Regions from separate parts of the Psychrobacillus mangrovi genome, predicted to be linked through region 2. Evidence: riboswitches for the same ligand, from Rfam matches in the RefSeq annotation. Region 2 holds a riboswitch; the other holds the start of a gene.

Region 1 (4,182 bases), on a different contig from region 2:
CGCTTTAGGACCTTATTTAGCGGTAATCGTGGCATTTATAAGTGCACCTTTTACTTTCTTCATGTCAAATAATGCATTCTATTTTGGGGTGCTCCCTATTATTGCGCAAGCTGCGGAAGCTTATGGAGTAAGTGCAGTAGAAATTGGTCGTGCGTCATTGATTGGTCAACCTGTCCATGTATTAAGTCCTTTAGTTGCAGCGGCTCATTTATTAATCGGCTTAGTTGGTACTGAGTTCGGTGATTTACAACGATTTGCATTGAAATGGGCTTTTGGTACAGTTATCGCTATGACAATTGGTGCAATCATTCTAGGTGTTATTACAATTGGATAAAAAAAAATGACGATGGATCAAAAAGGATTGATCGTCTCAGCTTGACGACGAAAGTATTTCTATAAACGATTATGAATAATAATAAATATTCCTATAGAGGTTGATTAATCCATTTAATAAAGAAGTAAATATCTATAAGGAATTGTTTATAAGGCAAGGACCACCACGAAGACTCCTGTGGGAACAGCTTGAGCAGAAGACCCCGCAGGTACGCGAGTACCGAGGAGGCTGAAGCCAAGCCCACGGAAAGCGAAGTGGTGGTCCTTGCCGAATTTAATATACAACTCTATGCACCAAAAATTGAGTTTGTCTACAGTCTGAGACGATGAATCAAAAAGGATTCATCGTTATTTTTATATTGTTCTTATTTTGACTGACTTCAATAAAATTGCAGATGTAATTTTTGCAAGGCTCATAACAGTGCTTAATCTCGTATTATTTAAAGAGTTTGTAGGAAAGCTCGGATCTAAATAGTTTACAATCGCTTTTAATTGATAGTTTCCCACTTCGGGCAGCGGATTATTTATAGCATTTCCAGGAATGAGGGGACCATCTTTTAATATAATTGATCCGATTTGGTGATTATCTCCTAAACAGGCATCCACACTAAAAATAATTGGTTCATTGAACTGGGTATTAATTTCTTTTAATACCGCTTTTAAATTTAGTGCGTGAACGGGCTCTTCGATTGTTCCAAATACATGATGTGGAAAGTTTTTTTCTTTTAGCATCGTTCCAACAAAGGGACCGAAAGAATCCCCAGTCGATCGATCTGACCCAATACATAAAAAGATAATATCACTGGTGCCAGTCTCACATAATGTTCTGAGCAGATAAGACATCTCATTCATATCTTCTTCTGTCGAAGAATTTAATGAATAACTGTAATACAACTTCTTAGTTTGTATATGCACTCTACTTCTTTTCTTAAAAGGAAACAACCCGTTGCCCCCCAAAAATAATAGTTTTTTTATTATAGTATCACGAAAACATTTTTACTGAAAGTTTTGAATAATAACTCTCTTTTAAAATTTGCATTACTATTCTAAAAAGAAAGGATATGAGATTGGAGTTCATAAGATAGAAATAGTAAGTATTCCCTTAATAGAGTGATGGATAGCGTCCGAAATTGCATCTTCGGGAGCTTACAATCTGTTAAAATAGCATCTATTCACTAATTACCCAAAAGCTATTAACCAGTTTCCAAAAGTTGAAGGGGAGCGACGAACAGACTGAAGCAACATGATTACTTAAAAAAGAGAAGGGGTGGTCGTGAAGATAGACACGGCCAACCCTTCAAAATAATCCTACGGTAACTTTGAAGCCAAAGTTTGTCCAAAGCAATTCGAAAACAATAGAAGCAAGGTTTTGCTTTATAAAGTACGCTTGCGTTTGAATGAATCGGTCGAATAAAGTCGGAAATCGGTTGAATACGACTAGTATCGGTCGAATAAAGTCAAAAATCGGTTGAATACCATTAGTATCGGTCGAATACGACTAGAATCGGTCGAATACTATGAAAACTTCTGTCGACAATAAATAGTTTTGAGGTATAATGAAATCGATGCATCATGAATATTTTTAACATGAAGGTGCTTGCTAGTTTGCTAGTAAGTTAAAAGGGAAGCTGGTGCAAGTCCAGCGCGGTCCCGCCACTGTAAGTGATTGAACATGATCACAAGTCAGAAAACCTGCCTTTATGCGTTTACACTTTACTACCTACGAGGATAGGTTATGTGTGAGTCCGCTTTGGCATGCTTGACCCTAGCAGATTTATACCTATTCTATCTCTCGTTCATTGGACGAGAGATTTTTATTTGCACAAAAATGGAGGAATTGAGAATGAAGAAGTTATGGCAATTATGGATGACATCCGCTCTAGCAGTATTATTGTTAGTTGGATGTTCTCAAGAAGAAGCAAAACCTGTAGAAGAAAATGAAACTACACAAGAGGAAGCAACAATAGAAGAAACAGAATTTCCAATTACGATGACCGATGCGGTTGGCAATGAAATAACTTTGGAAGAGGCACCGAAAACAATCGTTTCGATGTTGCCAAGTAATACAGAGATTTTATTCGCGCTTGGACTTAATGAAGAGATTATTGGAGTAAACGATTTTGATAATTATCCTGAGGAAGCGCTTGAAAAAGAGAAAATTGGTGGTATGGAATTCAATGTAGAAAAAATTGTTTCCATGAATCCAGAAATCGTATTTGCACATGAGTCTATGTTAGGAGTCGGTGAAGCTGGTTTACAACAAATCCGTGACGCTGGCGTAAAAGTGTTTGTCGTAAAAAATGCGGCTGATTTTAATGAAACATATACAACCATTGAACAAATTGGTCGTGTAACTGGAAAATTACCAGAAGCACAAAAAATTGTAGAAGATATGAAAGCGAAAGTAGAAGATGTAAAAGAAAAGGTAGCAAATGTAGAAACGAAGAAGACTGTATTTGTTGAGACTTCCGATGTTCCTGAAATTTATACACCTGGTAAAGGGACATTTATGCAGGAAATTTTAGATATGGTAAATGCAGAGAATATTGCTGCTGATCAAGAAGGCTGGTTTAAAATTGAGCCAGAGGAAATTGTAAATCGTAACCCAGATGTAATTATCGTTATGTATAGCTATGTAGAAGAAATTGTAGATAGCGTAAAGGCTCGTGATGGTTTTGATTCCATTACTGCTGTGAAAAATGACGCAGTAGTACAAGTGGATGAAAACTTAACAAGTCGTACAGGTCCACGCCTTGCAGAAGGATTAGAAGAAGTAGCGAAAGCAATTTATCCTGAGGCATTTAGTGAGTAAAGCCATGATCGGCTACACCTTGTCTATTATTGCGCTTATAGTGGCAATATGGCTAGGTGTATCGGTCGGATCCGTAAAGGTACCGATCAGCACATTATGGGATAGGGGAGCAGATGAAATCGCGACCAATATTGTTTGGAAAATTCGCTTGCCACGGGTTGTGCTTGCAGGGTTAGTTGGTGCATCACTAGCAATTGCTGGAGCCGCGTTTCAAGGTTTGTTAAAAAACCCGCTTGCCGATCCTTATACGTTAGGAGTGTCGTCCGGTGCCTCTGTAGGCGCTGTGGCTACGCTCTTTTTCGGTATTTCGGTACCCTTTCTAGGAATCTATACATTACCTATATTCAGTATGATCGGTGCATTAGTTACGATGCTTCTTGTTATTACATTTGCCAAACTAGTCGACCGTGCGATGAAAATGGAGACGATTATATTAACAGGAATCATTTTTAGTTCTTTTTTAGGCTCAGTTATTTCATTAATGATTGCGTTAACAGGAGAAGAGCTAAGACAAATCATCGGTTGGCTGCTTGGTAGTGTATCGATGCGAGGCTGGAGCTTTGTACAGATGTCATTACCTTTTATCGTCATTGGTTCGGTTTTATTAGCTTTAAACAAAAGAGAATTAAATGCACTTTTATTTGGTGAAGAACGAGCAAAACATCTTGGAGTAAATGTAAAAAGAAGAAAGATGATGATCTTGATTGGCGGGTCCATGTTGACGGGAACTGCAGTTGCAGTATCTGGAACAATCGGTTTTGTAGGGCTTGTCGTTCCTCATATGACGAGACTTTTATTTGGATCTGATCACCGACATGTATTGCCACTTAGCTTTATCAATGGGGCTACCTTATTAATCATCTGTGATTTAGTTTCGCGTACCATTATTTCACCAACTGAACTACCTATTGGAGTGATTACAGCTTTTATTGGGGCACCAGTATTTGCATTTATTTTCTTTAGACAACGGAAAATAGGAGGCGTTTAATATGTTGAAAGTAGAAAACTTGTCCGGTGGTTACGACCATAAATTAATC
Region 2 (4,182 bases):
ATGAGTTAGGTGCAACTGCCATTAAATAGCCGTTTCGAATTCCATTTTCAGCGACTTCCTTACGCAGTTCATTCCATTCTTCTCCCTCGTATTGACGTTTTTCAAAATAAGCTCCAGTTTGCCAGTCTGACCCTTCGAATAAAGGATAAGCCCCTTTCTCTTTCGCCAATTCAGCAGAAGCTTGAATCGTTAAGAAAGCAACCTTTTCATAAAGCTTATCAGCAAATTCTACCGCTTCATCTGACTCCCATCTGATACTATTTAGAGCAAGTAAATGATGCCAACCAAATGTGCCAAGGCCTATTCCTCGATAACGAGCATTTGTACGTTGCGCTTGAGGTACAGGGATCATATTTAAATCAATGACATTATCGAGCATACGCACTTGGATTTTTATCAATCGCTCCAGCACATTTTCTGGAACCGCTCGTCCTAAATTTATAGAAGATAAATTACATACTACAAAGTCCCCCGCTTTACGTTTTGTCACAATCACATCGTCTTCTAATTGAATGGATTCAAAAGAGGTAGCACTTTGATTTTGAAAAATTTCTGTACATAGATTACTGCTATAGACCATTCCTTCATGCTTGTTTGGATTGCTACGATTTACCTCGTCTCGGTAAAACATAAATGGCACGCCTGTTTCTAGCTGGGAACGCATAATTCGTTTCATCAAGTCTATTGCTGGAACAGTTTCACGTGATAGTCGGAAATCATTCACACATTCCTCGTATTTTTCTCGGAACGAACCTTTCCCACGTTTCTCATCGTAAAAGTCCTCTAGTGAATAACCTTTTAATTGTCGAACCTCATGTGGATCAAATAAATGCCACTCTTCTCGTGCGTCCACTTTCTCCATAAATAAATCCGGTAAGCATACACCTGTAAAGATATCGTGTGCACGAAGACGCTCATCTCCATTGTTCAAGCGTAAATCTAAAAATGTAAAAATATCTTTATGCCAAACATCCAGGTATACGGCAATGGCACCTTGACGCTGACCAAGCTGATCCACACTTACGGCAGTATTGTTTAATTGCTTAATCCACGGAAGAACACCGCTAGACGCGCCGACAAAGCCTCTAATGGAAGAACCTCGACTACGCACTTTCCCCATATATACTCCAATTCCGCCACCATATTTTGAAAGTGTTGCCACGTCCGTGTTACTGTCGTATATTCCTTGAAGACTATCATCTACAGTATCTATAAAACAGCTAGACAACTGGCCATGTGGCTTTCCAGCATTTGAAAGTGTCGGTGTTGCAACGGTCATATAGAGATTACTCATCGCCCAATACGCTTCTTTTATTTTGCTAATTCGATTTTCTTTTTCCTCTTTCATTAGCGACATTGCAATAATAAGCCAGCGTTCCTGTGGAAGTTCGACAATTGACTTATTAAAGTCCTTTGCGACATAACGATCAAGTAAAGTTTTAACACCAATATATGTAAATAAAAAATCGCGCTCTGGCACAATGACTTCTGCTAATTGTTGTAACTCCTCTAAGGAATATGCTTCCATCAAACGTTTGTCGTAAATTCCATTAATAGCTTGGATTTGTACATTACTTGCAAACTTACTGTAAACATTGTCAGGTGTTGTTTTTCTTTGACTCGCTACATGCTCATACACATGTGCTAAATGGATGCGCGCTGCCACAAATGTCCAATACGTATCTTGTTCATCTAAAAAGCTTAATGCTTCTAAAGACATCGACTTGGACCAAGCAGATGTGGTACCCTCTGGATTCTTTTTCATCCATCTTTCATGTGATTTGATGAGCGGAGCTATATTCTCTTCTCCAAACTCTTTTATTAATTGGTGTAGTACCTCTTGTTTTTCCGTAAATGTAATTGATGTCATTAATTATTCCTCCTTGTTTTGATTTTGGATGTTCTCCAGGAGTGATGGTTTTAGTCTTCCTAAATACAAAAAAGCGATGTCCCAGCCTCTTCGGCTGAGTCATCGCTCATCATTAAAAAAGTAGGAAACAACAAGACATCTAAAAAATGATTGAGATAGAGTCTTCGCTCCCACCTCTCAACCCCCGAAGAAAGTGTTGCTTCACCAATGAAAAGGCAGGTCTACTGGCTCATGCTTCACCCTCCTGTTGGCCTTCCCACGATTTCTCGCAGTGGCTAATTCAACAGTCGTCCACACTTACAGTTGCGGGGACAGCTTCGGCTTTTTACCGAATTCCCTTTTAAACCATAAAGGTACCTAATCATCGTTCACATACTATATGTTGTGTTCTGTTCACTTATATACCCTATCATATTGTGTTTAAACTTGTACATAGGAATAAAGTACGTGTCTTTCCTAAGCCATAAAAAAAGGCAGACAATTTAAAATGTCTGCCCGTTTATTACATAAATACTATAACCGCTAGAATAGCTGCTAGCACTAAACGATAAATTGCAAATGGCATTAACTTGATGCGAGAAATAAGCTTTAAGAAAAATTTGATGGAAATAAGCGCAAATACAAATGCACTGATAAAACCTGCTGCATAAAAGCCCATATCCCCCATATTAATCTCTTCCCAGTTTTTTACCACAGAAACTAGACTTGCTCCTGCCATAATTGGAACAGCCATGATGAAAGTGAAATCTGCCGCTGTTTTATGGCTCATCCCAAATAATACCCCACCGGAAATAGTAGCACCGGAGCGAGAGAATCCTGGCCATAAAGACAGACATTGTACTAATCCCACTTTAAATGCTTTCGCATACGTAATTTGATCCAAACTAGTGATAGACGGTTTTTGCGGACCAAATTTATCTGCAATAATCATCAATATAGAACCAGCAACTAGACTGTATATAACTGTTTCTACGCCAAATAAATTTTTATCAATAAAATCTTCTAATAAAACTCCTAATACTCCTGCTGGAATTATACCAACAATTACATGTAGTAAATTAAACTGTTTGCTTGAATTTTCGCTTTCAATTTTATATAGACCTACTAAACTAAATAACCGTTTCCACATGACTACCACTACAGCTAAAATGGAACCAAGTTGAACTACGATTTTAAATGTATTGGCAGAATACTTACCTAAAAACTCTTCTGTTTTTAGCCACATATCATCGACAATAATCATATGTCCTGTAGAAGAAACAGGAGCAAACTCTGTCATACCCTCAACGAAACCTAATATGATTGCTTTTAATAATTCTAGAAATTCCATAAGATCTCCTTAATTACGTTTTTTAAAATACCAAACAAGAAATGCGATACCAACTATTGCTAAGATAATATACACTATGTTCGAGTAGATATCCATATACCCTACGATTTCATTCCAATTTTCGCCGACTGCTGCACCCACTGATACTAACACTGTATTCCATATCAAAGTTCCTAATGTCGTAAACAAGAGGAATAAGCCAAACTTCATTTTAGACATCCCTGCTGGAATAGATATTAAACTTCTTACTAGTGGCACGAGCCTACCGAAAAAGACTGCCCACACGCCGTATTTATCAAACCAAGCATCTGCTTTATGAATGTCTTTAATAGACAGCCTTAAGATTTTTCCGTACTTCTGTACAATCTTCTCTAAACGTTCTACGTCTAAAAGTGAGCCAATCCAATATAATATTGCTGCTCCAACAACGGACCCTGAAGTAGATGCAATAATAATACCAATTTTCGTCATCGTTGTTGTAGTCGTCATAAACCCTCCGAGCGTTAAGATTACTTCAGATGGGATTGGCGGGAAGATATTTTCAATTAATATCAAGAAAAATACACCAAAATAACCGTACTGACTCATCCAGTCCGAAATCCATGCTTCCATTATTTGTTCACGTCCTCTAGCTTAATGTTTACTGCCCATAATTCCGATTGGCTACCTAAGCGGATAGGCGGACCCCAAAATCCGAAACCGGAAGATACAATCGCATGCAGTTTTCCCTTTTGTTTATACCCATAATCTAACTCAAATATTTTCCTCGTAATTAGATGGTTTGGCCACATTTGTCCTCTATGCGTATGACCTGAAACATGAAAATCTACCCCTTCCGTTTCAGGTATTAATAAATTTGAAGGCGTATGATCCATAACAAACCAAGGAAGATTATCTTTTTCGGGACGTAATTCAGAAAGTTGCTTTCTTTCTCTATTCGTCAAATCTTCCCTACCAGTTAAATAGAACGATTCTGCCAACA

What was found. A riboswitch is a leader RNA that binds a small molecule or an ion and turns the genes downstream of it on or off. The one in region 2 is predicted to bind cobalamin.
Region 1: linked by a shared signal. The riboswitch ahead of WAX74_RS04650 (ABC transporter substrate-binding protein) and the one ahead of WAX74_RS09635 (ribonucleoside-diphosphate reductase subunit alpha) in region 2 are both predicted to bind cobalamin.

The regions. Positions count from the first base shown of each region.
Region 1 covers NZ_JBAWSY010000002.1:327,834-332,015, reverse strand. Annotated here, with positions in the region: gene WAX74_RS04660 (CitMHS family transporter) at 1-334, shown strand, start outside; gene yyaC (spore protease YyaC) at 688-1,275, opposite strand; cobalamin riboswitch at 1,908-2,047, shown strand; gene WAX74_RS04650 (ABC transporter substrate-binding protein) at 2,177-3,145, shown strand; gene WAX74_RS04645 (FecCD family ABC transporter permease) at 3,150-4,133, shown strand; gene WAX74_RS04640 (adenosylcobinamide amidohydrolase) at 4,135-4,182, shown strand, end outside.
Region 2 covers NZ_JBAWSY010000005.1:171,636-175,817, forward strand. Annotated here, with positions in the region: gene WAX74_RS09635 (ribonucleoside-diphosphate reductase subunit alpha) at 1-1,870, opposite strand, end outside; cobalamin riboswitch at 2,068-2,246, opposite strand; gene WAX74_RS09640 (undecaprenyl-diphosphate phosphatase) at 2,373-3,200, opposite strand; gene WAX74_RS09645 (DedA family protein) at 3,210-3,812, opposite strand; gene WAX74_RS09650 (metallophosphoesterase) at 3,812-4,182, opposite strand, start outside.